Regions from separate parts of the Methylobacterium sp. 77 genome, predicted to be linked through region 2. Evidence: predicted binding sites of a transcription regulator. Region 2 holds the regulator's gene; each other region holds the start of a gene.
What was found. Region 2 encodes LexA, which represses DNA repair genes until DNA is damaged. Its sites were predicted from a motif close to TGTTCNNNNTGTGTTCNG; they were not measured.
Positions count from the first base shown of each region.

Region 1 (10,334 bases), 1.8 Mb from region 2:
CACGACCGGCGCGTAGCCGAACAGCCTGACCTGTCCGCCATGGGTATGGCCCGACAGGGTGAGGGCGACGCGGGCGGGAACCTTCGGGAAGATGTCCGGCTCGTGGGCGAGCAGGATGGCGGGCGCGCCGTCCGGGATCGCGGCGAGGGTCGCGGGCAGGTCGTCGCTGCCCATCCGCTTGAAGCCGTAGCGCCACCACGTGCCCTGGAAGCTGAGCTGGTCGCCGAGCCCGGCGAGCCAGACGTCGTGTCCCCTCACCTGCAATGGCAGCGCCTCGTTCTCGAGAACGCGGATTCCGGCGCGGGTCAGCGCCTCTCCGGCGAAGGTCGGGCCGTGACCGCGCTCGCAGGCCGCCCGGTCGGCCCACCAATCGTGGTTGCCGAGGATGGCATAGGTGCCGAGCGGGGCCTTCAGGGCGCCGAGGACCGGGGCCCAATCGGCGGATTCGACGATGGTGGTGAAGGCGTGCATGCCGCGCACGTAATCGCCGAGCAGGACGATCACGTCGCCGCCGAGGCCGTTGGCCGTCTCGACGATCCGCCGGATATGCTCGGGCGTCATGAACGGATCGCAGGCATGGACGTCCGAGACCGCCACGATCCGCAGGGACAAACCCTCGGGCCAGGGCGCCCCCGGCCTGATCCGGTATCGCGTGATGGCGAGGCGCATCGGTTCGATGCCGATGCCGTAGGCGGCGGTGCCGCTGGCGCCGAGGGCAGCGGCACCGAGGCCGAGCACGACGGTGCGGCGGGTGATCCGGACCGAGGATGTCGCTCCGTCAGGCTTCATCGAAACCTGCCCGCCATCGATACGGGGTCGGCGGCACAGTCCGGTGCCACGAATCGGCCACGACACCTTCCTGCCACCTTGAGGGGACGGATCGCGGAGGGAGGTGATCGACCGGGTTCTCGTCGGTCGATGAAGCCCCGACCGTGGCCGCCCTCATCACTCATCGGGATCTCCCGCCCCGAACAGCCCGAACTGCGTGGCCGGATCGCGCCGGGGGACGGCGAAGCCCATATGCTTGTAGGCGTGCGGCGTCAGCATGCGGCCGCGCGGGGTGCGCTGGACGAAACCCTTCTGGATCAGGAAGGGCTCGATGATGTCCTCGATGGCGTCGCGCGGCTCGGAGAGCGCGGCCGCGATGGTCTCGATGCCGACCGGACCGCCGCCGAAGGAGGTGGCGATCATCGTCAGGTACTTGCGGTCCATCACGTCGAGGCCGGCGGGGTCCACGTCGAGGAGTTGCAGCGCCCGGTCGGCGATGGCCCGCGTCACGGTGGGGGCATCGGCGACGATGGCGAAGTCGCGCACCCGACGCAGCAGCCGGCCGGCGATGCGCGGCGTGCCGCGCGCCCGCTTGGCGATCTCGTTGGCGCCCTCCGCCGACATGCCGATGCCGAGCACCCGCGCCCCGCGCGTGACGATGAGTTCGAGCTCGTCGACATCGTAGAATTCGAGGCGGATCGGGATGCCGAACCGGTCGCGCAGGGGCGTGGTGAGCAGGCCCGCGCGGGTGGTGGCGCCCACCAGGGTGAATTTCGGCAGCTCGATCTTCACCGAGCGCGCCGCCGGCCCCTCGCCGATGATGAGGTCGAGCTGGTAATCCTCCATCGCCGGATAGAGGATCTCCTCCACCGCCGGGTTGAGGCGGTGGATCTCGTCGATGAAGAGCACGTCGCGCTCTTCGAGATTGGTGAGCTGGGCCGCGAGATCGCCGGCCTTGGCGATGACCGGGCCGGAGGTGGAGCGGAAGTTCACCCCGAGTTCGCGCGCCACGATCTGCGCCAGGGTGGTCTTGCCGAGGCCGGGCGGCCCGACGAACAGGACGTGATCGAGGGCCGAGCCGGTCTTCTTGGCCGATTCGATGAAGATCTGCATGTTTGCGCGCGCCGCGCGCTGGCCGATGAACTCGGCGAGGCTCAAGGGGCGGATCGACTGCTCGACATCGTCCGGGCGGCGCTCGGGCGTCAGCAGCGAGTCCGGCAGCGGATGCAGGGTCGGCGATTTCGGGGACGGCGATTTCGCGGACTTGGGGAGCTTGCTCACACGGGCTCTCGCTCGGGGCCCGGCACGGGGCCTGCTCCGGTGGACGGACGTTTCGCCCGATGTCGCACAACGCCGCCGCGCGCGCTACACTGCGCCGTCGGCGGCATGAAGCCGCCGAGATAACCGGCAAGGGGATCAGCGATGGGCCGCGCGTCTCAGCTTTTCGAGATGATGGCGCTCGACGATTTCGAGGAGCTGCTGGCCGACAAACCGAGCAACGAACGCTGGGAGCTGATCGGCGGCCGGGTCGTCCGGATGATGGTCGGCGCCCGGTGGGAGCATGGGCGGATCGTCCAGAACATCGCCACCAGCCTGGAGAGCGGATTTCGCGCCGCGGGGTCGTCCTGTCAGACCTTCACCGAGACGTTCTACATGAAGAGCAGGCCGCTCGACGCCGCGATGTTGCCGGATGTCCTCGTCGTCTGTGGCGATCTCGAACCGGGAACGACCTCGGTGGACAATCCGACCGTCCTCTTCGAGGTCCTGTCTCCCGGCACGGAGGCCCGCGACCGTTTCGAGAAGTGGAGCGTCTATCAGCAGCTCGGCTCGCTCCAGCATTACGTGCTGGTGGCGCGCGACCGGGCACATATCGAGGTCTTCGACCGGGTCGACGGAGCCTGGACGGGGTTCAGGGTGCTCGAGGGGCTCGATGCGACCCTCGACCTCGCGGCGATCCAGGCCGCCTTGCCCCTGCGCGACATTTATTACCGGGTGATCGCGCGCTGAGCGCCGGCGAACCGGCGCTCAGCGGCGGTCGTCCTAGTCCTTCTCCGGGGCGATCGCCTCGAGGCCACCGATATGCTTCTGCGCGTAGAGCGGCAGGCCGACCTGGGCGATCAGGTTCTGCTGCGTCTCGAGGAAGTCGATATGGCCTTCCTCGTCGGCGGCGAGTTCCTCGAACAGGATCTTCGAGACGCGGTCGTTGATCGAATCGCAGTATTGCGCGGCTTCGAGATAGAGCGCGCGCGCCTCGGTCTCGGCGGCGAGATCGCAGGCGATGATCTCCTCGACATTCTGGCCGATCCGCAGCGGGTCGAGTTCCTGCAGGTTCGGGAACCCGTCGAGGAACAGGATCCGGTCGACGAACCGGTCGGCGTGGTTCATCTCCTCGATCGATTCCTTGCGCCAGAACTTGGCGAGATCGATGTAGCCCCAATCGTTCAGCATGCGGAAATGGAGCCAGTACTGGCTCACGGCCGTCAGCTCGCTACGGAGCCCTCGGTTGAGGTACTCGACGACCTTCACATCACCCTTCATCAAACACACTCCCGTAAGGCTATCGATCAGCCGAAGGGGAGCGTGGGGCCTCGCACAGGCCCTCAGGCGGCGATCCCCTCCTCCGCAGTTTGGAACTTGACCAAACTACAGCCGCTCGCGCAACCCGCCTCGCACGCATGGCCTGCCTCCGCAACGGCATTTTCGAGGGCGCCCTGCAGCGCCGCCTGCATGATCGAGCGGATCGTGCGGGCACAACGGCCGCATTTCGGACTGCAACCGAGGCAGGCATGGACCTGCGCCGGGGTACGCGGGCAATCGGGCCCGCCCTTCAGGCAATCGCGGACGGCACCGTCGGACAACACGTTACAGGAACAGACGATCATGACAGCTCGCTGGACGGGGCGGAGCAGATCGATCGGCATCGAGAGAATCGTGCGCGAGGCAGATTTCCCGTTGCGACCATCGACTTGCGTGCCTCTTTAGAACTTTTAAAATCTACTGCGTTCTCAACAACTTAACTGCCATGGGAGAATTGCGCAAGCCGGGCGGGCGCGGCTCAGCGGGCGAGTTCGCGCAGGCCCAGGCGGATCAGGGTCTTCGCCTCGGCCCCCTCCCCGGCGCCCTTCATGGCCGCAGCGATGGCGGCGGAGGCCTGGACCGGGGCGTAGCCGAGATTGACCAGGGCGGAGATCGCGTCGGCGGCGGGTTGGGGCGCGGTGCGGTCTTCCACCGCGCCGGAGAGGGCGAGCACGGCGGGATCGATGGGGGCGAAGGCCGGCGCCTTGTCCTTCAATTCGGCGGTGAGGCGGGCGGCGAGGCGCGGGCCGACGCCGGGCGCGCGGGCGATGGCGGTCTTGTCACCGAGCGCGATGGCGGTGGCGAGCGCTTCGGGCTCGAGCACGGAGAGCAGGCCGAGCGCGACCTTTGAGCCCACCCCCTGCACCGTCTGCAACAGGCGGAACCACTCGCGCTCGGCATCCGACCGGAAGCCGTAGAGCCGGATCATGTCCTCGCGGACATAGGTCTCGATCGCGAGGGAGGCCGCCTCGCCCACGGCCGGCATCCGCTGCAGGGTGCGGGCCGAGCAATGCACCACGTAGCCGACGCCCTGCACGTCGAGGATCACGAAATCCTCTCCGTAGGAATCCACCACACCCTTCAGCTTGCCGATCATGCATCATCTCGTCATCAGAGGGCGGGTCTTATCAGGGACCGGCCCGCCTGTCCGACCCGCCATTCGAGAAAGAGACCGCATGACGCGCACGCGCCTCCTCGCCCTCCTGCTTCTGGCCTCCACCTGCGCCCAGGCGCAGGAGACACCACCGGATGGCGGCCCGTCGAGCGATCCGACCCAGGTCCGGGCCGGCGCCTACGTGCTCGATCCGGCCCACGGCAAGATCACCTGGTCGGTGAGCCATCTCGGCTACTCGACCTATTACGGCCAGATCACCGATGTCGCGGCCAAGGCCGATCTCGATCCGAAAGCCCCGGCGCGGAGCCGCCTGTCCGTCACCATCGGCATGGCCAGCATCAACGGCCTGAACGACGCCCTGAACCGGCACCTCCAGGGCCCGGATTTCTTCGACACCGCGACCTTCCCCACCGCGACCTTCACCGCCACCCTGGTGGAGCCCACGAGCCCGACCACGGCCCGCATCTCCGGCACCCTCACCCTGAAGGGCGTGACCAAGCCCGTGGCCTTCGACGCCACTTTCAACCAGGCCGGCATCAACCCGATCGACAAGCGCTACACCGTCGGGTTCGACGGCCGCACCGTGATCAAGCGCTCGGATTTCGGCGTCTCCGCCTTCCTCCCCGCCGTGGGCGACGAGGTGAGCCTGCGCCTGGAGGGCGAGTTCAAGGCGCAGTAGCCCCTCTTCTCCGGGATCGTCTTCTCTCCGGGATCGTCTTCCCGAATCCGGCTCCCCTCTCCCGGCACGCGGCGCGGGGGGAGGCACGCCCTCACCCCTTCGCCAGGGCCGCCGCGATCCGGGCGGCGGCGAGCCCGCTCACCCCGGCGACGGGGGCGTGCAGCTTCTTCAGCGCATGCGCCCCGCGATGGTTGGCATGGGTGACGGCGATGGCCAGCGCATCGGCGGCATCCGCCGTCTTGAACTCGGCCTTCGGCATCAGGAACTTCACCATCGCCTGGATCTGCACCTTCTCCGCATGGCCCGAGCCGCAGACGGTCTTCTTGACGAGGTTGGCGGCGTATTCGGAGACGGGCAGGCCCGCCAGCGCCGGCACCAGAAGCGCGATGGCGCGGGCATGGCCGAGCTTCAGCGTCGCCTGCGCATCCTTGTTGACGAAGGTCTCCTCCACGGCGACCTCATCCGGGCCGAACCCCGACACCACGCGGGTGATGCCCTCGTGCAATTCCCGCAGGCGCAGGGCCAGCGGCAGATCCCCATCCGAGGTCACCACCCCGCAATCGACATAGGTCAGCTTGGTCCCGACGACGGAGATCAGCCCCCAGCCGGTGCGGCGAAGGCCGGGATCGATGCCGAGGATGCGGATGGGGGTCATGCGGGCAGGACCATAACAGGCGCGCTCATGGATCGGACGGCTCCGGGCGCGAGCACCGCGCCGATCTCAGCATACGGGACATAGCGTGAACGAAGTCCTGTGCCAAGGCATGCGCCGGAAGGCCAGCAAGCCACACGCGAGACACCCGCAAGGAACCGGCAAGACACGCTCCGGACGCCGACGCCTCGGGACCGATCTCGATGGTAGCCCCTGCGCCGGACCACCGGTCTGCGCTTCGACGGTTAGTTAGATCCACTCTGCCCGAGTGACGCGACGTCCAATCGAATTCAGATCGAAAGTCGACAAAACATATTTGATATCTGCAGTGATATTTGAAATCATCAAATGTAAACCCAGAAGTTGCAATATTTCATCTTAAGACACCGGCCGATCTTTTCGATAAATGCAAATACGTAAGGAATTTTTAGCTCCTATCAGCCTAATCCCCAAGCATAGGCTGAAGTCGGATTGAATTACCCGTGCCCCTCACTGGCTCTCGACGCCCCCTCAACAGACGTGTCGCCGGATTCGTGGCGGGACTGGCCGCGCTCACGGCCGCATTGGTTCCGCTCGGCCTTCTGGCGCTGCCCGCCTCCCGGACGGTAGCGGTCCTCGGTCCGCCCGGTCACGACATGGTCGCGCTCGTCGCTCGGGCCGGCGGGTCGATCCTGCGCATGGGCGGATGGACCAACATTATCGTGGCCACCGACGGCCCGCCGGATCTCGTCGCCCGCCTCTACGCCTCAGGCGCATGGCTCGTCGTCGCTGCCGGCGAAGCGCGCGGCTGCGCTCCCACTTCCCGAGCCCCCGCCATCCAAGCCAATCGCATCTGAAAGACTCCGATCCCGATGACGAATCTCGAGACCCTCCGGCAGAGCTTCAGCCGGTTCCTGATCGCCTTTCTCTGGCTGCATCTCCCGGTCATCGCCCTCGGCGCATGGTACAGCGGGAACGCCCCGATGGCCCCTGTCCTTGCCGCGGCGTTCCTGGCGGGGCTCAGCACGCTGACATGGTTGCGGTCGCGCACCGGACTGGCGACCCGCCTCGCCAGCAGCCTGGCGCTGATCGGCATGGCGGCCATCCTGGTCTCGGTCTTCGCCGGACATGCCTGGCAGATCGACATGCACATGTACTTCTTCGCCTGCATGGCCCTGATCGTGACCTGGTGCGACTGGCGCGTCCTGATCGCCTGCGCGGGCGCCACCGCCGTCCATCACCTCGCCCTCGATTTCGCGATGCCGGTCCTGGTCTTCCCGGGGGAGGTCGCCGGCTCGGATCTGGGGCGGGTGGTGCTGCACGCGGTCATCCTGATCCTGGAGACCGGCGTGCTGGCCTGGCTGGCGAACACCATCGTGACGGCCTTCACGGCCCAGGCAGCCTCCGAGCAGGAGGTCCGGATGCAGATCGCGCGCATGCAGGAATTGGAGACGGAGACGACCCTGGCGCGGGCCGGCGCCGAGGCCCAGCGCCGGGCCGCGATGCAGCAGACCGCCGAATATTTCGAATCGACGGTGAGCGGCATCCTCGGCCAGGTCACGCAGGCCGCCGGGACGATGCAGGACACTGCCCGCGCGATGGTGGACGCGGCGGACAGCACGTCGGGGCAGGCGAGCGCCGTGGCGCGGTCCGTGGCGAGCGCGGCGGAGGGCGCCGCCGCCAATGTCTCGCTGGTGGCAGCCGCTGCCGAGGAACTCGGCGCCTCGGTCCAGGAGATCGGCCGGCAGGTGGAGGATTCGGCCCGGATGGCACAGAGCGCGGTCGGGCAGGCCGACGAGACGGGCCGGCTGGTCCAGGCGCTGAGCGCAGGCGCTGCCCAGATCGGCGATGTCGTCGGAATGATTACCGGCATCGCGGGCCAGACCAACCTGCTGGCGCTCAACGCGACCATCGAGGCGGCCCGCGCGGGCGAGGCCGGACGCGGCTTCGCGGTGGTCGCGGCGGAAGTCAAGGAACTCGCCAACCAGACGGCCCGGGCCACCGAGCAGATCGTTCAGCAGATCAGCGCGATCCAGGACTCGACCGGCGAGGCTGTCGCCGCCATCGACAGCATCGCCGCGCGCATCCGCACCATGAGCAGCGCGGCGGCCGCCATCGCGACGGCGGTGGACCAGCAGGGTATGGCGACGCAGGAGATCATCCGCAACGTGGCGCACGCCGCCACGAGCACCTGCGCGATTAAGGACACCGTCGGGAGCGTCGTCGGCTCGGCCGGGGAGACCGGCACGGCGGCGGCGGACGTCTTCGCCTCGGCATCGGCTCTCGCAGAGCACGCCGATCAGCTCGGCGCCGAGGTCAACCGCTTCCTCGACACCGTCAAGGCGGCCTGACCCGGCGCATCTCCGTGGCGCTCGGTCCCGGAGATTGTCCATCGGCCCGCCCGCCAGGGCGAGGTCGATGGAGACGTTCCGGACGTCGTCCTGATCCTCGATGACCTCGACGCGGCGGCCGGCATTGTCATCCTGTCGGCCGACGGCAAAGCCAATCTAGACCGCCCCTTCGTCATCTTTCGCGAGTGGCATATTCCAACGTTTATACTTTGGCACTGCGACCGACATCTACCTGTGGGCATACGGGCGCCAGCAATCGAACTTGCGCCGAGCGAGTTGGAGAGCCAGACCGATCAGCTCACTCCCGCGCCGGTCAGTGACCGTGTCGGTTTTTGCGATGCGCCTTTCGAAAATTGCTTGGACCACGAGCTCATCGAAGTTCGAACGCCAGATCTTCACAAGCCATGTCGTGCTGCTGTCTGCGAGCCCCCTGTTCGTCATCCGATACGATCCACGTCAGACGCAAGCTTCGGTAATCGGCGCCTGAGTCTCCGGCTTTTCGTTTGACGCAGGGAATCGGACCGTCTCATACCGCCCCATGACGCCTCCTGCACGACCATACGCCACGCGCCGCAACGCCGCCGCTTCCTCCATCGACACACGACAATTATTTTGACAAAATTCCTATTTCATGTCTATATCCCCACACCTGCCGCCCAGTGAAGGGGGCCTGTCCGGTGACCGACCGGGTGGGCCGGAGGGGTGGTGGGGCGGTGCCCGCGTCGGTGGTGTCGGTCACCATCGCCCCGGGCGGCGACTCGCCAGACCGCGGGCTCGGTCCGGGCGGTGTCCGGGAGGTAAATGCCCCGGCGCCGACCCTGCACTGGGCTCGGTGGAGGACAGCTGCGTCGCCATCCACTACGAGATGGCGTGCGACGAAGGTTCGCTCGGAGATGAACGGGGCCAGGAGACCCGTCACGACTAGCGCCAGCGCGAGACCCGTCGGAGACACCGTGATGCAAAAAAGGCCCCGGCGGGAACGCCGGAGCCTCGGGACGCCGGGGGACCGGCACTCACATCAAGCGCTCAATGGGTTCCGCGGCGTCCCGCGTCCCCTCTTGGGGCTTTTCTTGTTTGGGCTTCTCTTGGGCCATGCCCCCGGCGCTGTCGCGCGCGGGGGTGAAGCTGTGTGGCAGCCAGGGTCACGGCGAGCCGGAGACTGGGCCGCGCGAGGTCGCCCTCCCCCCGGAAGGAGGAGGGTCACGGGCCGCTCAGCCTTCGAGCTTGGCCATCAGCGCGTCGGAGAGGGCGAAGTTGACGTAGACGTTCTGGACGTCGTCCTGGTCCTCGATGACCTCGACGAGGCGGATCAGCTTCTCGCCGGTCTCGTCGTCGACGTCGATCGTGTTCTGGGCCTTCCACACCAGGGCGGTGCGGCGCGGCTCGCCGAAGCGGGCCTCCAGGGCCTTGGAGACCTCGCCGTAGGAATCCTGGGCGCAGGTGACTTCGTGGCCGTCCTCGGAGGAACGCACGTCGTCGGCGCCGGCCTCGATCGCCGCTTCCAGCATGGTGTCGGCATCGGCCACGGAGGCGTCGAACGCGACGATGCCGACATGGTCGAATAGGAAGGCGACGGCGCCGGTCTCGGCGAGGCTGCCGCCGGATTTGGTGAAGGCCGAGCGCACGTCCGAGGCGGTGCGGTTGCGGTTGTCGGTCTGCGCCTCGACGATGAGGGCGGCGCCGCCGGGGCCGTAGCCCTCGTAGCGGATCTCGTCGTAGCTCTCCGCGTCGGCGCCGGAGGCCTTCTTGATGGCGCGCTCGATATTGTCCTTGGGCACGTTCTCGGCCCGCGCCGCGATGATGGCGGCGCGGAGACGCGCGTTCATCGCCGGGTCGGGCATGCCGAGCTTGGCCGCCACCGTGATCTCGCGGGCGAGCTTGCCGAAGAGCTTGGAGCGGACCGCGTCGACGCGGCCCTTGCGGTGCATGATGTTCTTGAACTGGGAATGGCCGGCCATGGCGTGACCTTGGGTCGTGTCGGAGGTGAAGCGGAAGTGCGCGCATGCGTCGCCGCAGCGGGATGGGGCCGGGTTATAGGCCGGGTCCGCTCATGGAGGCAACGCACGGGAGGCCCCGGCGTTGACGGAGCGAGGTTTTTCCGGCCTCGAAAGGGACCGACGCGATGGCAGGCACGGGACATGACGACCCCGGACGGCCCTGGTGGCGGCTGGCGCTCACCGCCTGCCTCGGGATCGTCGCCGGCTCGACGCTGTT
Region 1 covers NZ_KB910516.1:4,345,534-4,355,867, reverse strand. The annotation lists gene A3OK_RS0120625 (metallophosphoesterase) at 1-789, opposite strand, end outside; gene ruvB (Holliday junction branch migration DNA helicase RuvB) at 946-1,989, opposite strand; gene A3OK_RS0120615 (Uma2 family endonuclease) at 2,191-2,775, shown strand; gene bfr (bacterioferritin) at 2,809-3,306, opposite strand; gene A3OK_RS0120605 ((2Fe-2S)-binding protein) at 3,369-3,650, opposite strand; gene ruvA (Holliday junction branch migration protein RuvA) at 3,824-4,441, opposite strand; gene A3OK_RS0120595 (YceI family protein) at 4,521-5,138, shown strand; gene ruvC (crossover junction endodeoxyribonuclease RuvC) at 5,230-5,793, opposite strand; gene A3OK_RS23165 (hypothetical protein) at 6,324-6,626, shown strand; gene A3OK_RS0120580 (methyl-accepting chemotaxis protein) at 6,642-8,120, shown strand; gene A3OK_RS0120570 (YebC/PmpR family DNA-binding transcriptional regulator) at 9,332-10,078, opposite strand.
Region 1: a site for LexA is predicted at 5,868-5,885, ahead of ruvC (crossover junction endodeoxyribonuclease RuvC). Genes of this name have one in related genera too.

Region 2 (10,334 bases):
CCGATCTCGAGGATCGGCAGCACCGCGTCGAGGGTCTCCTCGGATGCATCCGTCAGCAGAGACTCGACGGCCCGATCCACATGGGCGCGGTAGCCGGCCACCTCCTCGGCGGTTGGCCGGGTGATGAGGCCACGCATGATCCGCGGCTGCCGCGGCCCGGCGGCGACGTAATAGGAATTGAACAGGTAGTGCAGGCGTTCGTCGTAGACGTGGAAGCCTTGCAGGTGATCGCGCAGAAGAAACTGCTCGAAGAACCACGTCGTATGGGCCCGGTGCCATTTCGTCGGGCTGGCATCGGCCATGGACTGGATCTGCTGATCTTCGGGAGAGAGCGGCGCCGCTCGGCGCTCGGTCTCGTCCCGCACAGCCCGGAACGCCGCGATCCAGGCGGCCCGGTCGACCGGCCTCGCCGAGATGCTCGGTGGCGGGAACGCCGCCCGGTCCGATCGATCGTGCGCGGTACCGCGAATTGCCGCCGTCGCTGCCATATCGATCACTCCGCTCATATCCGACAAGGCGGGAGATATGGCTCGTTCACGGTTCGACAACGGGCAGCGTCCCGCGCCCATCGTCGCGGCGATGCGGCATGAAAAAGCCGGGCCTTTTTAACGCCTCAGTGACACGGCCTTAACCGTGCCTGCCCGACACTCGTCCATCCCCACACAGTGTCCGGGCAGACTCGTATGCGGATCGATCTGATGGCAGGAGCGATGACAGCGGCCCTGGCGGCCGAAATCCGGCCGACGCCGACGATCCTCGTCTTCGATTCCGGGCTCGGCGGCCTCACCGTGCTGGAGCAGGTGAGGCGCGCGCGGCCCGACGCGCGCTACGTCTACGCCGCCGACGATGCCGCCTTTCCATACGGCCGGCTGTCGGAATCGATCCTCGTCGGGCGTGTGCTGTCGGTGATGGAGCGGCTTCTCGCGCGCCACGCTCCCGACCTCGTCGTCATCGCCTGCAACACGGCGTCGACCCTGGTTCTGCCCGCCCTCCGGGCCCGCTTCTCGACGCCCTTCGTCGGCGTGGTGCCGCCGATCAAGCCGGCGGGCGAGGCGACGCGCTCGCGCCTGATCACCCTGCTGGCGACGCCGGGTACGGTGGCCAGGCCGTATACCCACGACCTGATCGAGACCTATGCGAGCGCCTGCTCGGTCACCCTCGTCGGATCGCCGAACCTCGCGGCATATGCCGAGGCCGAACTCGCGGGCCATCCCGCCGACGACGCGTCGCTCGCCGCCGAGATCGCGCCGTGCTTCGTCGAGAGCGATGACGGGCGGCGCACGGACGTGATCTGCCTCGCCTGCACCCATTATCCGCTGCTGCTGCCCCGCTTTCAGCGTCTCGCCCCGTGGCAGGTGACCTGGATCGACCCCGCGCCTGCCATCGCCCGACGGGTGACGCAGCTTCTCGGACCCTCCCGGCGCAACCCGCTCGACGACGTCCCCCCCGGCCTCACCGCCTTCACCAGCGGCGCCGGTGTGACGCCGTCCCTGCGTCGCTCCCTCGACGCGCGCGGCGTCGGCGACGTCGCGGTGGAGGCGATGCCGCTCGTGCTGCAATAGATCCATTGCCGTCTCGGCATTGACCTGCGGGCATCTCTCGCCTATGCACCGCGACAGTTACGGGGCTCCGAGAGGGGCCCCGCAGCTTTTTCAAGCGCACCCGTGAGCGGCAATGTCCGCTCTGTCGTTCCACTTCGGCCCCCGGCCGGTTCGGAAAGAGGAGGGCGCGTTCCTCGACCAATCTCACTCGCTGAGAGGAACCGCGATGTCAAAACGTATTCAGGCGAAGCACAAGCTCGATCGCCGTATGGGCCAGAACATCTGGGGCCGCCCGAAGAGCCCCGTCAATCGCCGCGAATACGGCCCCGGCCAGCATGGCCAGCGCCGCAAGGGCAAGATGTCCGACTTCGGCACGCAGCTGCGCGCCAAGCAGAAGCTCAAGGGCTACTACGCCAACATCACCGAGAAGCAGTTCCGCCGTTACTACGCCGAGGCGATCCGTCTCCGCGGCGATTCGAGCGAGAACCTCGTCGGCCTGCTGGAGCGTCGCCTCGACGCGGTCGTGTATCGCGCCAAGTTCGTGCCGACCCCCTTCGCTGCCCGTCAGTTCGTGAACCATGGCCACGTCAAGGTGAACGGTCGCCGCGTGAACATCGCCAGCTTCCTCGTGAAGCCGGGCGACGTGATCGAGGTGAAGGATTCCTCGAAGCAGCTCGAGATCGTCGTCGTCGCTTCGCAGCTGCCCGAGCGCGACGTGCCCGACTACATCGAGGTGGATCACGCCAAGATGACGGCTCGCGTCACCCGCGTGCCGAGCCTCAGCGAGGTTCCCTACCCGGTCCAGATGGAACCGAACCTCGTCATCGAATTCTATTCGCGCTGATCCCTCCGGGGCATCGCCGAGACGAGAAAGGCCGCCCGAGAGGGCGGCCTTTTTTGTTGGGAGCGACGACCCGGATCGTCTGCCGACGTTTCAAGCATCTGGCGTGCGTATCTCCCTGCCGGGGGGAGGGGGCGGACGGACAGCCGCTTGTCCCGACGGGTCGCACCCTCTCCCGCCAAGGGGAGAGGGTCGCTCACGGCGTCAGCCGCGATTGCCGATGGGCACGTAGTCGCGCTTGTCCGGCCCGATATAGAGTTGGCGCGGGCGGCCGATCTTCTGCGAGGGATCCTCGATCATCTCGGCCCATTGGGCGATCCAGCCGACGGTGCGAGCGAGCGCGAACAGCACCGTGAACATCGAGGTCGGGAAGCCCATCGCCTTGAGGGTGATGCCCGAATAGAAATCGATGTTCGGGTAGAGTTTCTTCTCGATGAAATACTCGTCCTTGAGGGCGATCTGCTCGAGCTGTACCGCGACTTCGAGCAGCGGATCGTCCTTGATGCCGAGCTGCGCGAGAACCTCATGCGTGGTCTTCTGCATGATGCGGGCGCGCGGATCGTAGTTCTTATAGACGCGGTGGCCGAAGCCCATGAGACGGAACGGGTCGTTCTTGTCCTTGGCCTTGGCGACGTATTTCGCCACGTTTTCCGGCGTGCCGATCTCTTCCAGCATCTTCAGCGCCGCCTCGTTGGCGCCGCCATGCGCGGGCCCCCACAGACAGGCGATGCCGGCGGCGACGCAAGCGAAGGGGTTGGCGCCCGACGAGCCGGCGAGACGCACGGTGGAGGTCGAGGCGTTCTGTTCATGGTCGGCATGCAGGATGAAGATCCGGTCCAGCGCACGCGCGTAGATCGGGTTGACCACGAACTCCTCGCACGGCACCGCGAAGCACATCCGCAGGAAGTTCGATGTGTAGTCGAGGTCGTTCTTAGGGTACACGAACGGCTGGCCGATGGAATACTTGTAGGCCATCGCGGCCAGCGTCGGCATCTTGGCGATCATGCGCAAGCTGGCGATCATCCGCTGCTTGTCGTCCGAGATGTCGGTCGAGTCGTGATAGAAGGCCGACAGCGCGCCGACGCAGGCGACCATGATCGCCATCGGGTGGGCGTCGCGGCGGAACCCCTGGAAGAAGCGGTTCATCTGGTCGTGCACCATGGTGTGGCGCGTGACCCGGTAGTCGAAATCCGCCTTCTGGGCGGGGGTCGGCAATTCGCCGAACAGCATCAGGTAGCAGGTCTCGAGGAAGTCGCCCTGCTCGGCGATCTGGTCGATCGGGTAGCCGCGATAGAGCAGGATGCCGGCGTCGCCGTCGATATAGGTGATCTTCGATTCGCAGGACGCGGTAGAGGTGAAGCCCGGATCGAAGGTGAACATGCCGGTCTTGGCGTGGAGCTTGCCGATGTCGATGACGTCAGGTCCGATCGTGCCGGTCTTGATCGGCAGATCGACTTGGTTGTCGCCCACGGAGATCGTGCTGGAGGCGCTCATGGAGACATGGACCCTTTCTTGGCGGAAGGCAGACCTTGGCAGAGGGTAGCACCGGCCCGCGTGGTGAAAATCGCCACTTCGGCCCAGGGCGCACCGGCAGATTTATGCTGCAAGTGCTCACACATCTATCGCGTTAGCGGATCGGCCGACCGCCATCAACCGATGCCCCTCGCCACCGGCTGGCTCAAGCGAAAACCGGGCCGATCTGTCACCCGCCGCAGGATGACGATCAGCCCGCCGAGACCTGATCTCCGAGGCGGCCGAGACACTCGTCGCGACCGAGCACGGCCATGACGTCGAAGACCGGCGGGGACGTCGCGCGGCCGGTCAACGCGGCCCGCAGGGGCTGGGCGATCAGGCCGAGCTTGAGCGCGTTCTCCTCGGCGAAGCGGCGCACCGCACCCTCGGTGGAGGCCGCATTCCATTCCGGCAGATCGGCGAGGGCCGGCAGGATCGCGGCGAGACGCTGACGAGCCTCCTCGCTCAGGAGCGTCTTCGCCTTCTCGTCGAGGCCGAGGGGGCGCGAGGCGGTGAGGTAATAGGCGCTGTCGAGAAGCTCGACCAAAGTCTTGGCGCGCTCCTTCAGGCCGGGCATCGCCGCGCCGAGTTTCTCGCGCAGGTCGGGAGACAGGGCATGCGGCATTCCGCGATCGGCGGCGAGCACCGGCAGGATCGTCTCGATCGCATCGATCAGCACGGTATCGTCCGCACCACGGATATAGAGTCCGTTGAGGTTCTCGAGCTTCGCGAAGTCGAACCGGGCGGCGGAGCGGCCGATCGATGTCAGGTCGAACGCCGCGATCATCTCCTCCGTGGAGAAGACCTCCTGGTCGCCATGGCTCCAGCCGAGGCGGACGAGGTAGTTACGCAACGCCGCCGGCAAGTAGCCGAGATCGCGATAGGCGTCGACGCCGAGGGCACCGTGGCGCTTCGACAGCTTGGCGCCATCGGCGCCGTGGATCAGCGGGATATGCGCCATGATCGGCGCCGACCAGCCGAGCGCGTCGTAGATCTGGCGCTGGCGGGCGGCATTGGTAAGGTGGTCGTCGCCACGGATCACGTGGGTGACGCCCATGTCGTGGTCGTCGACGACGACGGCGAGCATATAGGTCGGATTGCCGTCCGAGCGCAGCAGGACGAGATCGTCGAGATCCTTGTTGGCCCAGGTGACGCGGCCCTGCACCTGGTCCTCGACCACCGTCTCCCCCTCCAGCGGGGCTCGCAGGCGGATCACGGGCTTCACCCCGGCCGGCGCCTCGGCGGGATCACGATCGCGCCAGCGGCCGTCGTAGCGCATGGGGCGACCCTCGGCGCGCGCGGCCTCCCGCATGGCGGTGAGCTCGTCCGGCGTGGCGTAGCAATGATAGGCGTTGCCCGAGGCGAGCAGGCTCTCGGCGATCTCCCGGTGCCGCGCCGCGCGGGCGAACTGGTAGACGACGTCGCCGTCCCATTCGAGGCCGAGCCAGCGCAGACCATCGAGGATCGCGTCGATGGCGCCCTGGGTCGAGCGCTCGCGGTCGGTATCCTCGATGCGAAGAAGCATACGGCCGCCGAAATGGCGGGCGTAGAGCCAGTTGAAGAGCGCCGTGCGCGCTCCCCCGATATGCAGGTACCCCGTGGGGGAGGGGGCGAAACGCGTGACGACGGGTGACGACATCGGGCGGCTAAACTTGTGCGTGAAGGTGGGGGGCGGATCGACCGGCCCGGATCGGCGCATGTAGCATGCGTTTGCGGTGACGTTAAGAAACCGTCTTGCCGATCCGGCGATCAGGTGACGATCCGGGGGGCAGCGAGGTGATCGCCGGCGCGACGATCCCCTCGCGTCGGTCGAACCTCGTCAATCTGAGGGAGGGCGCACCGGAGGATGGCGCAGGCCAGCGCGCGAGCGACGGGCGCCGCTATCGCCTCCTGGAGCCGGTGGCGATCGCCGTCGTTCCTGATCGAGACGGCGAAGGACTGGTGCCTCGACGGACTCCGCCAGGAATCCGAACAACGGCGGCTGTTCCCCTGGCTGGCTGTCGCGTTCGGCATCGGCATCCTCGTCTGCCTCACGGCGACGAGCGGGCAGCCGTCATTGGCGGCACCTCTCCTCGTCGCGTCGGTCCTCGCGGCCGCGATCCCCTTCCTCGGCGCCAGACCAATTGCCCTCGCTCTGGTGCTGGGGCTCGCCGCGTCTTTCTTCGGCTTCTCGGCCACGGTGCTGCGTCTGCAGCTCGTGGCGGCTCCGGTCCTCGCCCGGACCACCATCGCGCCCCTCACCGGCCTCGTGGAAGCCCTCGACGAGCGTGAGGTCGGCGCGCGCCTGATCGTCCTCGTGGAGAGTTTCGGCACTCTCCCGCCCGATCGCCGGCCGACCCGCGTCCGCGTCTCCTACAAGAAGGCATTGGCGCTGAAGCCGGGTGATTTCATCTCGGCGACCGCACGGCTGCTTCCCCCGCCCGAGGCAGCGCGGCCCGGCGGTTACGACTTCGCGCGCGACGCCTATTTTCGCGGGATCGGCGCCGTCGGCTCCCTCGTCGGCAAGATCGAGGTGAAGCCTCCTCCGACACCGCTCCCCTGGACCGTCTCCCTCGCGGCCGCGGTGGACGACGCGCGCAATGCCCTGACGCGGCGCATCACCGACGCCAATGGCGGTCAGGCCGGCGCGGTCGCCGCCGCCCTGGTGACCGGCAAGCGCGGCCTCATCAATGCGGAGACCAACGAGATCCTGCGCGCGGCCGGCATCTACCACGTGGTCTCGATCTCGGGGCTCCACATGGTGCTCGCCGCCGGCGTGGTGTTCTGGCTCGTGCGCGCGCTCCTCGCCCTCGTGCCCGGCCTGGCCTTGCGCTGGCCGATCAAGAAGATCGCCGCCGGCTTCGCCATGGTCGGCGTCACCGCCTATTGCGTCTTCTCGGGCTGGGACATCGCCGCCGAACGCTCACTGATCATGACCCTGGTGATGCTCGGCGCGATCCTGGTGGATCGCCCGGCCCTCAGCATGCGGAACCTCGCGCTCGCCGCATTGATCGCGCTGGCGCGCGAGCCGGACGGGCTTCTCGGTCCGAGCTTCCAGATGTCCTTCGGCGCGGTCGCCGGCCTCATCGCCTGCGCAGGGGCTCTCAACCGCGTGATGCCGCAACGAGAAGGAAGCGGCCCGTTCGGCCGCGCATTCCGCTTCGTCATCGTCGCGATCACCGGCACATTGGCGACGACCCTTGTCGCCCAGATCGCGACCGCTCCCTTCGCCACCTACCATTTCCAGACCGTCCAGCCCTTCGGCATCGTCGGCAATGCCCTGACCCTTCCCCTCGTCTCCCTCGCGGTGATGCCGGCCGCGGTCCTCGGCATCCTCGCCTATCCCTTCGCGCTCGATCAGCCGGTCTGGTGGCTGATGGGGCTCGCGGTGCGCGGGATGCTGACGATCTCCGGGTGGATCAGCGGGTTCGGCCACGCCACGCTCGTCGTCCCGGCCTTCGGCAGCGCGGCGCTGTGCCTGCTCGCCGTCGCCCTGCTGCTGCTGACGCTTCCCGTCTCGCGCCTGCGCTGGATCGGTCTCGCTCCGGCAGCTTTCGGCCTCCTGCTCGCCGCGACGCCGCAACGCTACGATCTCTACGTCGATCGCGAGGGGGCGGGTGCCGCATTGCGCGATCGGGACGGCCGCCTGACGATCCTCGGCAAGCCACCGGATTTCGTGCTGGAGCAATGGCTCAAGGCGGATGGTGATTCCCGCAAAGCCCGCGACGTGACCGCCTCGACGGCGAGCCGATGCGATGCCGTCGGCTGCACCATCTCCGTGGAGCCCGGTCGTGTCGTCGCCCTGGTCAAGGACAAACGGGCCTTCGCGGAGGATTGCGCGCGCGCCACCGTCATCATCGCCCGCCGGGACGCGCCGCCGGGCTGCCGGGCGAGCCTCGTCATCGACAGAGCGTTCCTGGCTGCGCGAGGGGCGACGGCTCTGCGCTTCGAGCCGGATGGCCCGGTCGCGACATCGGCCCGCGAACCCGGTTCCGCCCCGCCCTGGCGACAGGCCGTCGCGGACCCGCCCTCGACGCCCTCGACGATGTCAAAGCCGGTGGACCTTCCGAAACCTTCAATCCCATCCGAGGAGGACGAGAGCGAGCCGCCGGCGGATCCGCTCCCGGATCGGCTTCAGTAGCGACGCACCAGACTGACGAGGCGGCCCTGGATCTGAACGCGGTCGGGACCCAGAACCCGGGTTTCGTAGGCAGGGTTCGCGGCCTCCAGAGCGATAGAGGAACCGCGGCGACGCAGGCGCTTGAGCGTCGCTTCCTCGTCATCGATCAGGGCGACGACGATATCGCCGGTATTGGCGGTGTCCTGCTTCTTGATGACCACCAGATCGCCGTCGAGGATACCCGCCTCGATCATCGAATCGCCGCGGACCTCCAGGGCGTAATGCTCGCCGCCGGACAGAAAATCGGGTGACAGCGTCACCGAATGGCTCTGGTTCTGAATCGCCGAGATCGGTGTACCGGCCGCGATGCGACCCATGACCGGGATCGTGATCGCCCGTCCGCTCTCATCCTGCGCCTGCGCCATCGGCTGGCGCATCGGCGGCGCCGCCTTGGACCGGCCCCCTTCCACCACGCTCGGTGTGAAGCGGCGAACCTCGCCCGTCTGGACGGGACGTTGAGCGGGAGCGCTGGTCATGCTCTCCGGCAACCGGATCACCTCAATGGCCCTGGCCCGGTTCGGCAGCCGCCGCAGAAAGCCACGCTCTTCCAACGCCGTGATCAGCCGGTGGATGCCGGATTTCGACTTCAGATCGAGCGCGTCCTTCATCTCATCGAACGAAGGCGGAACGCCGCTCTCCTGCATCCGTTGCTGGATGAATTGGAGAAGTTCCAGCTGCTTACGCGTCAACATACTGATCACTCTTCCACTGAAGCCAACGGCCGCGGCTAACGCCCATCGAAACAAAACACGAACACGGTAGACGTTCCGCAAGTGTTCTGCAAGGGTTCCGTTAACTTAGCTTTGGGGCGGTGGTCGAAGGTGAGAGGTGGTCCGGGGAATCAGAACAGTCGATCGAGCGGAACTCCGGCCTGACAGCGGCCGAGATGGTCGTGGTTCGGGCGGCGGGGTGAGAGAGGAAGCATGCCAGATCCCTCCGGGCCGCCGAAGTGACGGTTACTCCGCCCAACTGGCTGAGCAGGTCAACGCGACCAAGTTAACCCGGCATGTTGCCGTCACTTCAATTCGGACCATAAAGAGGCTTCTCACGGGGGCTGCGGTGACAACCGCGCATTCCAATGATGGCTGGTTTTGGCCTATACGTCCCTGCACTGCCTGCCATAGGTCTCAGTGCCGCTCGGGCTTCCGCGATGTAAATGGCAGAAAGAGCCGGTAGCCAGCCGTTGCGGCCGGGTCGCGATCGTTAGAGCAGCCGAGGCCAATTCTGCCTACCTGTGGTCGCGCATGGACAAGCAGGCGATCTTGTGGACGGCGCCGTAAGAGACGGCAGCCATAACGTTGCATCTCTGCTGAGAGACGGGAGGTTTCCCTTGATAGAAGTGCGTTTCTAGCGACACCGTAAGAATCACGGCGTGAACACTGCTCGCGACCAGATACATCGTCTGGATCTTCACGTTGAGCTTAGTACTCACGTCCCGTCACTGCAGACAAACCCCTTCCCCGTCAAAATCAAACGGCCTCGAGATCGCCGCGTAACTGGGGCAGGGTCAGATGCGCGCTAGTAGATGGATTGCCAGTAGGGCAATAGTAGTCTCTCAGCGCCGTACCTGACGAACCTCAGCGCAAATCCGCCAAGCCTCAAGCGCTTTGCAGTGGAGGCTTCACGCTGATCCGAGCGATGCTTCGAACGATGGACAATACCGCGCGCTTATATTGATCGTCATCGATCGAAGCATAGGAACGCAGGATCTCAATAGCGCCCGGCTCGGCTAAGAAACGGAAGATCTCGATCTGCTCGTCAGGTTCTTGCTCGCCGAAAAGGGCGGAGACCGGGACTTTAAGCGTATCTGCTAATTGTTGCAGACGACTGCTACCGATGCGGTTCGTCCCCTTCTCATACTTTTGAATTTGTTGGAATGTGATGCCGACAGCGGTGCCCAAAGCCGTCTGTGACATCCCTCTAGCTTTGCGCAGTGCAGCAAGACGAGCGCCAACTTCTCGATCGATGTCAGAGGTGATTCGGAGAGCCACAACTAGCCTCTATCCACATAAATAAAAACTAACATAGATTACGGGCACAAGTTCAAAATCGAGAACATTTGTGATGAGACGCTGCCTCTGTTATTAGAAAACTTTTAGGCAATATGGAAGCGTCATTTGCATCAAAAGACGCTTTAATGAGCACGGATGTTGTTTTGATATGCTACCGCTGCGACATCCAGGACGTGCTATCCGCGAATGTTGCTCCAGCAATGCTCGGAGCATATCCGCGCATACATCAGCTTCGTTCTATTTTTGTTTTTGGCGACTTCATCGACGGA
Region 2 covers NZ_KB910516.1:2,526,384-2,536,717, reverse strand. The annotation lists gene egtB (ergothioneine biosynthesis protein EgtB) at 1-488, opposite strand, end outside; gene murI (glutamate racemase) at 684-1,562, shown strand; gene rpsD (30S ribosomal protein S4) at 1,768-2,385, shown strand; gene gltA (citrate synthase) at 2,587-3,876, opposite strand; gene gltX (glutamate--tRNA ligase) at 4,106-5,533, opposite strand; gene A3OK_RS0111990 (ComEC/Rec2 family competence protein) at 5,741-8,014, shown strand; gene lexA (transcriptional repressor LexA) at 8,008-8,745, opposite strand; gene A3OK_RS0111975 (helix-turn-helix transcriptional regulator) at 9,652-10,044, opposite strand; gene A3OK_RS24010 (hypothetical protein) at 10,242-10,334, opposite strand, start outside.

Region 3 (10,334 bases), 1.5 Mb from region 2:
GCGACCTGTTGCGAGGCCTCCTCGGGGTCGGCGCCATCGCGGCGGTGGTGACGCCTCGGGCACTCGCCGCCAGCCCGGCCGCGACGGCTCGGACGGAGGCGCCGGCGTTTCCGTTCACGGAGATCGAAGCGGGCTCCGATGTGCATCACCACGTCGCCGACGGGCACGATGCCGACATCCTGATCCGCTGGGGCGATCCGGTCCTGCCCGGCGCGCCCGCCTTCGATCCACGGAACCAGTCGGCGGCCGCACAGGCCCGGCAATTCGGCTACAACAACGACTTCGTCGGCTACTTCCCGATGCCCGGCGCCGACGACCCGGCCGCGCACGGCCTTCTCGTGGTCAACCACGAATACACCAATGAAGAGCTGATGTTCCCCGGCCTCGGCCGCCAGGACATCAAGACCGTCGCCTTCAAGGGCATGAACCGCGACCTCGTCGACATCGAGATGGCCGCCCATGGCGGTTCGGTGATCGAGGTGAAACGCACGGACGGCAAATGGGCCGTGATGCCGGATTCCCGATACGCCCGCCGCATCACCGCCGAGACGCCGATGGCCTTGTCAGGCCCCGCCGCAGGCTCCGACCGGCTGAAGACGTCGGCCGATCCGTCGGGCCGGGCGGTGAAGGGGATGATCAACAACTGCGCCGGCGGCACCACGCCCTGGGGGACGTGGCTCACCTGCGAGGAAAACATCAACTACTACTTCTCCGGTGTTCTCGCCGAGGATTCGGCCGAGGCGCGCAACCACAAACGCCTCGGCCTGCCCGGCAACGCCTATGCCTGGGGTCGCTTCCACGAGCGCTTCGACCTCTCCAAGGAGCCGAACGAGCCCAACCGCTTCGGCTGGGTGGTGGAGATCGACCCGTTCGATCCGGCCTCCGTCCCAACGAAACGCACGGCGATGGGCCGGTTCAAGCACGAGGGTGCCGCCGGCATCGTCGCGAAGGGCGGGGCTTACGTCGTCTACCAGGGCGACGACGAGCGCTTCGACTACGTTTACAAGTTCGTGACGGATGCGGCGGTGAACGTCGCCGACCGGAGCGCCAACCGAGACATCCTCGATTCCGGCACGCTGCATGTGGCGAGGTTCGATGCGGATGGGCGCGGCGCGTGGATGCCCCTGGTCTTCGGGCGAGGCCCATTGACGCCGGCGAACGGGTTCGGCTCCCAGGCGGACGTCGTCATCGAGGCTCGTCGCGCCGCCGACCTCCTCGGTGCCACCAAGATGGACCGGCCGGAGGATGTCGAGGCCAACCCGAAGACCGGCAAGGTCTACGTCATGCTCACCAACAACGTGAAGCGTAAAGCGGACGATGTGAACGCCGCCAACCCGCGCCCCGACAACCGCTTCGGCCACATCGTCGAACTGACACCGGATGATGGGGACCACGCGGCCCTGGGCTTCGGCTGGGAGATCCTGGTCAGGTGCGGCGATCCCTCCATCGCCGCGGTCGGCGCCACCTTCTCCTCGGCGACGACGAAGGACGGTTGGTTCGGCATGCCGGACAATTGCTCGATCGACGGCCAGGGCCGCCTCTGGGTCGCCACCGACGGGAATTCGCCCTCGAAGACGGGCCGGAATGACGGCATCTGGGCGATCGAGACGCAAGGGCCGGGGCGGGGTACGGCCAAGCACTTCTTCCGGGTGCCGAACGGCGCCGAGATGTGCGGCCCCTATTTCAGTCCCGACGACACCACGTTCTTCGTCGCCGTCCAGCATCCCGGCGAGGCCGACGAGGAGGATCCGAAAGCCTTGCCCGCCACCTTCGAGGCCCCCTCCACCCGCTGGCCGGATTTCGACGAATCGATGCCGCCCCGTCCCGCCATCGTCGCCATCACCAAGCGCGGGGGCGGACGGGTCGGGACCTGAGGGGCGGAGGCGACTCCGATACCCCGACGACACAGCGTTAACGGAATCGGCGCAAGCTGTGCAGGAACACGGGGAGGACGCGGTCCGCGAGGGCGGCGACGCTTCACGTTTCCGTTTCGTTCCTGTATGGTTGATCGATGACACAGCGCGAGACCTCACGCCAGGCCGTTGCGGCCCCAGCCGGCGGCCGGCCGAGCGACCTGTTCGCAGGTGGTCAGGCGCCCGTGCGGGGCGCGAAAGCGTCTTCCGCCACCCGCGCCCCCCTCGACAAGCTCCCCGTCGAATCCGCCGAGGCCGGCTACGATGCCTCGTCGATCGAGGTGCTGGAAGGCCTCGAGCCGGTCCGGCGGCGGCCGGGCATGTATATCGGCGGCACCGACGAACGCGCCCTGCACCATCTCTTCGCCGAGGTGGTCGACAACTCGATGGATGAGGCGGTGGCGGGCCATGCCAGCTACATCGAGGTGGAACTGGAAGCGACCGGTCACCTCGTGATCACCGATAACGGGCGCGGCATCCCGGTGGACCCGCACCCGAAATTCCCCGGCAAATCCGCCCTCGAAGTCATCATGACCACCCTCCATGCGGGCGGCAAGTTCGACTCGAAGGTCTACGAGACATCGGGCGGCCTGCATGGCGTCGGCATCTCGGTGGTCAACGCCCTTTCGGACATCCTCGAAGTCGAGGTCGCCCGCGGCCAGATGCTCTACCGCCAGACCTTTTCACGCGGCCATGCGCAGGGGCCACTCGTGGAGGTCGGCCGGGTGCAGAACCGGCGCGGCACGCGGGTGCGCTTCCATCCCGATTCGGAAATCTTCGGGGCACTGAAGTTCGATCCGCGCCGGCTGTTCAAGATGGCCCGTTCCAAGGCCTACCTGTTCGGCGGTGTCGAAATTCGCTGGCGCTGCGCGCCGTCCCTGATCGAGGGCATGACCGACGTGCCGGCCGAGACCGTGCACCGCTTCCCCGGCGGCCTGCGCGACTATCTCGCCCGTGATCTTGAGGGCAAGGAACTCGTCACGGACGCGGTCTTCTCGGGCAAGATCACGAAAACCGGCGGGCACGGCTCCCTCGAATGGGCCGTCGCCTGGATGGTGGTGGAGGACGGGGTCTCGCACTCCTACTGCAACACCATTCCCACCGCCGAGGGCGGCACCCACGAGAGCGGCCTGCGCGTCGCTCTACTGCGGGCCTTGCGCGAACATGCCGAGCGCGTCGGCCAAGCCAAGCGCATGACCTCCGTCACCACCGACGACGTCATGGCCACCTGCGCCTCGATGCTCTCGGTCTTCATCCGCGAGCCGGAATTCCAGGGCCAGACCAAGGACAAGCTCGCCACGGTGGAAGCGTCGCGCATCGTCGAGACGGCGATCCGCGACGCGTTCGACCATTGGCTCGCCGCCTCCCCGGCCCAGGCCAACAAGCTCCTCGACTGGGTGATCGACCGGGCCGAGGAGCGGGTCCGCCGGCGCCAGGAGAAAGAGGTCGCGCGCAAGTCCGCCACGCGCAAGCTGCGGCTTCCGGGCAAGCTCGCCGACTGTTCCAAGGCCGGAACGGCAGGCTCCGAGATCTTCATCGTCGAGGGCGATTCCGCCGGCGGATCGGCCAAGCAGGCGCGCGATCGCGCCAGCCAGGCCATTCTTCCGCTGCGTGGAAAGATCCTCAACGTCGCCTCGGCGAGCCGGGACAAGATGGGCGCCAACCAGCTCATTTCCGATCTGACCCAGGCGCTGGGTTGCGGCACGGGCAACAGCTACAAGGGTGAGGATCTGCGCTACGAGAAGGTCATCATCATGACCGACGCGGATGTGGACGGCGCCCATATCGCCTCGCTGCTGATCACCTTCTTCTACCGGCAGATGCCCAAGCTGATCGACAAGGGGCATCTCTACCTCGCCATCCCGCCGCTCTACCGGCTGACCCACGGCGCCAAGACGGTCTATGCCCGCGACGACGCCGACAAGGAGCGGGTCATCAAGACCACGTTCAAGGGCGGCAAGGTCGAGATCAGCCGCTTCAAGGGGCTGGGCGAGATGATGCCGGCGCAGTTGAAGGAGACCACGATGGACCCGAAGAAGCGCACGCTCCTGCGCGTCGCGGTCCTCGACGAGGCACGGGATTCCACCGGCGACGCCGTGGAGCGCCTGATGGGCAACAAGCCCGAAGCGCGCTTCGCCTTCATCTCCGAACGGGCCGCCTTCGCCGATGGAGCGGCCCTCGACATCTGAACCGGAGCGCCGATCCCCGCTCCGCGCGAACGCGTCCAGACGTCGTTTTCGACACCGCCGATGCGACGGGACCGGACGGAGCCGATCGCTCCTAGTTCGCGACGAAAAAAAGCCCGGCCTTTCGGCCGGGCTTTTCGTTTGCACCATCCCGACGGTCGCGCGGGTCCCGAAGGAGCGCGCGATCGCCGGGTCGGATCGGCCTAGTACGAGCCGAACTTGTAGTTCAGGCCGGCGCGGACGACGGCGAACTCGGTCTCGCGAGCCGAGGGGCTGAGCGCGATGACGTTGGTGGCGGGGTTGAACACCGAACGGGCGCCGCGGCCGTCCTGCTCGAGGTTCACGTACAGGCCTTCGACCTTCAGGGTGACGGCCGAGGACTTGAAGAAGTTGAAGAACGAGTCGGTGGGGAGAGCGTATTCGATACCACCGCCGGCAGCGTAGCCGGTGCGGAAATCGCTGCTGCCCGAACCGCCGTCGCCGTAGGCGAAGCCGCCGGTGCCGTACACGAGGGTGCGGTCGAAGGCGTAACCGATACGGCCGCGAACGGTGCCGAAGAAGTTCATCTCGTTGCCCGGCAGGAGAGCCGTGGCGGCGGGAGCCGAGAAGGCGGCGCCGGGGGTGCCGGTGAAGGTGTAGGTGCCGGCGCGCGACTTGTTGCCGAAGTCGGTGTACTGGGCGTCAGCTTCGATACCGACGACCACACCCGAACCCGGGGTGAACTGGTAGTTGTAGCCGACCTGGCCACCGCCGGTGAAGCCTTCGAGGCTGTTGTTGTTGTTCGAGACGAGCACGCCGTTGGTGCCGCCCGAGTTCAGCACGGAGCCGGTGGGCAGGTTGTAGCGGTCGCTGTTGCTGCCGGCATCGAAGCCGTAGCCGGCGTTGATACCGAAGTAAGCGCCCGTCCAGGTGAACACCGGCACCGGCACGAAGATCGGCGGGGCAGCGCGGCGCGGAAGATCGGCGGCCGAAGCGACGCTGGTCAGGCCGGCGAGGACGGTCGTAGCGAGAAGCAGTCTTTTCATTGTGTTTCGGGTCCTGATGGGCATTGAGCCTGGGTGGCTTGTAGGCTCGGACGGAGGTGAGGTCTGTCGCATTCCTGCAACAACATTCACCGAATACAAGGCTCACCGTCAATGAACGGTAAAGGTTAGGTCCAGGTGAGGATTGAGCGGCCGCCGGTGTGTTCTGGCGCACGTCAGGCTCTTTCCGGACACAATTGCGTGACGAGCCAGATCCGTTGCCACGACGTCCCATCTCCATTTGCAAGAATGACTGTCTAAGCGGAACAATTCTGCAGAACGCGGGTTAGGACCGGATTTTTATCACGGCGGTCGCTGTCAGTGGCGCTCGTTCGCCCTTGGCAGAGACGGTGCAGGCGCAGGATCGTGCCCTGGCACGCAGGCGCAGTAAGGCGGAATTAACCGTAACCGGCGATCTTGTATCGCAAGCGGTCGCAGACGGCATTCAGCAGTGGCGAAGCCCTACGGACATCCCTGTCGATGCATCGATTTTCATGATCCGGCCGTTCGCTTCCTCCAAGCCGGAGCCGTTGGAAGAAAGCCGGCTCGCCGCGCCGACCTTGCTGCCATGGGCGATCAAGGTGTCCCTCATCCTGACGGCGGTCGGATTCGGCGCGAGTTTCTATCTCTCGAAGGCGCTGCCCGGATCGACGACATCCGCCCAATTGGCGAGACTGGCCGAAGACCCGGCGACCACGGGGTCGATCGCCGGAAGCCGCCGGTCGTCCGGCATCGTCCCGCGCCCATCCCCCGCCGGAAACATGGACCTCAGGCTGCGCTGATCGTCACGAATGCGACGGCGTGAGCGACGTGTCTTCGTCACCGACGGAGGCGATCCGTCGGTGACGGGACCGGCTCCCGATCAGCCGGCCGAGACCCATAGCTCACCCTTTCCGAGGGTGGCGAGATCGCCCGAATAACGCTTGAGCGCGCCGGTTGCGAGATCGGCATGGGCTGGGCTCAATGCGCGCAGAGAGCGGGCGAGAAGCCGTAGGAACACGAGGTCGTGGGTTCCGGTCTCGACGAAACTCGGGCTCAGGGCGCCGTGCCCACCGGCGAGGATCGTGCCGCGCCGCATGCCGTAGCCCGGATGGTCGCCCACGGAGAGGGCCGCGATCGTGCCCGCGATCATCCGCGATCCGGCATGGGCGCCGGCGGCACCGACCAGGATCATGCCGCGCCGCATGCGGTCGCCGAGAAAATCGCCGGCCGATCCGCGGATCACCAGAGTGGCGCCGTCGAGCCCGGCCTTAGCGGCGTAAACCGCCCCGCCAGCGTGATCCCCGGCATCGCCTTCGATCGTGATCGTGCCGCCCTTGGCTCCGGACCCGGCATAGGGACCCGCCGATCCCGTCACCGTGATGGAGCCCGACGCCATGCCGGCGCCGAGGCGCTGGCCGACATCGCCGAGCACGCGGATCGTGCCGCCACTGAGCGACGCGCCGACCTGGTCGAGCCGGGATGAGCCGCCCTCGATGGTCAGGCTGTCGGAGCCGTCGAGCGACACCGAAAAACAATCGCCGAGCGTCAGCCCGCGACGGCTGGTGCCGACCGGGAGATTGCTCGCTTCGGCTTCTGTCAGCCCGCTCAGCGACAGTGGCGTCACGTGAAGGAAATCGAGCCGCTCCGGCGGCTCCTGGCGCAGGGTGAGGGTGCTCATGCCGCTCCAGCCTCGCTCGCCGGCTCTTTCGAGAGCAGGTCCTTCAGGTGATAATGGTGGCGGCCGAGATTGCCGCCGTAATTGCCGGCCGTCACCGCCACCAGCCCGTGCGCGGCACCGGCCTCGGTCGAAGCGTGCAGGGCGGCGCGCATGGATTCGGCCACCGAGCGCGAGGTGAGTCCGTCGATGACGATCTCCAGCACCACGCCGACCTCGGCCGCGAGTTCCGAGCCAGCCCGCCCTTTCAGGGTCGGGCAATAGGCGTCGTTGGTGGAGGCCATCATGCCCTTGGTGCGCGCGCCGACCTTCGAGCCGGAGCGGACGATGCCGCCGGGAAAGGGCAGGATCACATCCGGCACCGAGCGGGCGGCATCCACCGCGATCTCGGCGACCTTAAGGGTCTCGGCATGCGTGCGACCGAGGAACAGCAGGTTGCCGCCACCCACCGCGCCGTCCACGGCACGGACGAAATCCTCGCAGAGGAACTCACCGTCCATCACCGGCACGCGCCAGTAGCGCCGGGCCTTGCCGGTGACCGGGTCCGTGAGGCGCTTGGCCACCGCGAACCCGTCTCCGAAATAGCGGATCGCGCCGCCGAGCTTGATCTTGTGGGGGCCATCGACACCGGCGTAGCAGGCCGTGCCGGGGCAGGTGAGGATGCACTGGCCGACGCGCTTCAGCAGCTGGTCCTTGAGGCCGTTCGGCTCGAAGCCGAACAACAGCACGCGTACGCCGGGCCGTCCGTCCGGGGTCTCCTCGGGCGAGAGCTCGCAATCGATCCCGGCCTCGGCGCCGCAGCCGATCACCGACGTCGCGAACCCGGTCATGGTCACGGCGGCGATCATCGCCCATTTGGCAGTGTCGTTGGTGATGATCAGCGCCGTGCCGGCGACGTCGAACGCCTCGGCGAAGGTGTCGATCACCGGGATGCCGTTGAGGGTGAGGTCAGCCATGGTCAGTCACCCGTCCTCACGCGACGCATCGTCATCAAACTCGACATCATCAAACCCGACATGCCACGTCCTCGAACACGTCGCCCGCGGGGAAGGCCTCGTCCGGCACGGTGAAGCTGTCGAGGCCGGCGCCGAAGCGGGCGTCGAGATAGGCGTCGGTGCGTGTCTCCATCGCCTTGTCGGATTCGACGACGAGCTCAAGCGTCCGGCCCGACCGCCAGTTCACGATCTCGCCATCCTCCACGATGACCTCGCCGTCCTTCAGGACGAGCCTGGCGCGAGCGAACATCGCGGTGCGGTTCCTGTCGTCGCGGTAGATCGCGACATCGGCGCGCGCGCCTTCGCGGAGATGGCCGCGATCGGCGAGGCCGAGAAGCTTGGCCGGGCCGGAGCGCGTCAGCTGCGCGATCTCGGAGAAGGAGTATTCCCGCTCGATCCCGCACAGGCCGGACCGCTCGGCGATGACCTTGTGCAGGCCGGCGATCTCGCGGTCGCGCTCCTCCTTGTCCATCAGCAGATGGATGATCCGCGGATACTCGGTGAAGGGACCGCCATTGGGATGGTCGGTGGTCAGGATGGTGCGCTCGGGATCGCCGGACAGCAGCATCAGCTCGAGGCCGATCGCCCACTGCAGGGAGCTGACCGGGCCGCGCGGCTTGTAGAGGAACGGCACGATACCGCCGCCTTCCGCGTCACCTGCCGTGATGATCCATTTCTTCGGGTTAGCGCCCTTGCGCCCGGCGAACTGGCGGATGACGTCCAGCGAGATCGTCACGGTCTGGCCGAAAGCCACTTGGCCGACGTCGAAGGTCGCGTTGGGGTGCTTCTCCATCGCCTCGGTGATGCGCTGGGCGGCCGAGCGGAAGCCACCGGTGCCGGGATTCTCCGGATCGACAGCCCCGTAGGCGTAGAATTGCGCGTGGGCGAAATGGATGCGCCGGCCCTCTGCCGCCTCCATCGTCGCCACGAATGAATCGTCGGCGCCGGGAATACCGAGGTTGTTGGCGTGGACGTGCAGCGGGTGCGGCACGCCGATCTCCTCGACCGCGTCGAGGAGGGCGTTCATGATCTTGCGGGTGGAGAGACCGTAGACCGGAATCTCCTCGTCGAGGCTGAGATTGAGCATCCCGTCCTTGAAGGCCGAGGCACCGCCCGCGTTGATGCACTTGACGCCGAGGCCTCGGGAGGTCGCGACCGAAAGGGCGACGAGGTCGCGTACCGCCGTCTTGCCCTCGCGCTGGCGCAGCAGATCGAGCAGCTGGTCGTCATTGCCCATCACGGTCAGGGCGCCGCGGTCGAGCAGGGGGATGTCGGCGAGTTCGAGCTGGGTCGCGAGCGCATTGGTCGGCGGCATCGCGGGCTCGACGGCGATCGTGTAGCCCATCCGCGCGTAGTTCGCGCCGATCCAGGCGGCCGAGCCGCCGGCATGGGCGAAGGGATGGCCCTCGGGCGCGGCCTCGCTGGCATAGAGCTCGGGCAGCAGCAGGCGACTCATCACCACGTTGCCGCCAGCGATATGCGAATGCACCTCGACGCCGCCCGCCATCACGACGCAACCGGAGGCATCGATGGTCCGGTCGGGCTTGCGCTCGGAGGCGGCGACGACGCGGCCATCCTCGATCCAGACGTCGCCGACACCGTCACGGTCGGCGGTAGGATCGACGACCCGGCCACCCTGGATCAGGATCAGCATGAGGCGCCTTTCTTCTGGATGAGGCGTTCTTGGAGACGCCCTTGGATGGCGGCGAGCACGCCGGCCGCCGTCAGGTCCGTCGGCTGGCCGGCGGGAGGCGAATACGTGATCGCTGCGCGGCGCTCGTTCCACATGGCGCCGCCGGCGGTTTCGCCGGGCACGCCGACCGCGATGACGACCTCGGCGACGTCGCCCGTAGCCTCGGGGCTGCCCTCGCCGACGATGGCGACGGCGGGCAGGCTGCCGAGCCAGTCCGGACGAGGGGCGGGGATGGATGCGAGCCAGAGGGCGGCATCGACCTCACCGGCCGCCACCTGCCGCGCGCTGTCGAAGCGCCAGGGATCGTGTTCGGGCAGGTCGCGCCCGAAGCCGACGCGCGGCGGTTGCCCGGTGGTCCAGGATGCGAGTTGCGTCACGGCACGCCCCTGGAACCCATCGGAGATGGACAGCGCGAAAAAGCGCGTCAGGTCGTTGAGGTCACGAACCAGCCCCTGCAGCATCTCGACGCCGAGTTCGCCGAGTTCGGCGGCATCGTAGAGGACGACGCCGTATTGGGCCGTCGTCAAGCGCCGGGCGAGATCGGCGTAGGCGGCTTCTCCGGAAAGGTTGCCCTTCACGTAGGCGCGCAGATGCGCCACCGAGACGGCGAGGCCGCCGGTATCGGCGGGGTAGGCCACGTGGCGGGTCGCGCCATTGCCGGAGCCTCCGAGGGAGAGCAGCGTGCGCTCGGAACCGGCGGCGCGGCCGCGACTCGGCGCGGAGGCGGCGATCTCCTGCACGATCGGCCGGTCCCACGGACGGAAGCCGACGATCAGCACGGCGTCCGCACGGCCGATCGCCTCTGCCGGCGTCGTGTTGAGATTGCCGAACTGGCTGAGCGGGCCGAGTTCCGCATAGAGGCCGGCAC
Region 3 covers NZ_KB910516.1:1,036,585-1,046,918, forward strand. The annotation lists gene A3OK_RS0104820 (PhoX family phosphatase) at 1-1,874, shown strand, start outside; gene parE (DNA topoisomerase IV subunit B) at 2,012-4,102, shown strand; gene A3OK_RS0104830 (porin family protein) at 4,303-5,124, opposite strand; gene A3OK_RS23890 (hypothetical protein) at 5,460-5,903, shown strand; gene A3OK_RS0104840 (formylmethanofuran dehydrogenase subunit C) at 5,984-6,781, opposite strand; gene fhcD (formylmethanofuran--tetrahydromethanopterin N-formyltransferase) at 6,778-7,734, opposite strand; gene A3OK_RS0104850 (formylmethanofuran dehydrogenase subunit A) at 7,784-9,427, opposite strand; gene A3OK_RS0104855 (formyl transferase) at 9,421-10,334, opposite strand, start outside.
Region 3: a site for LexA is predicted at 1,981-1,998, ahead of parE (DNA topoisomerase IV subunit B). Genes of this name have one in related genera too.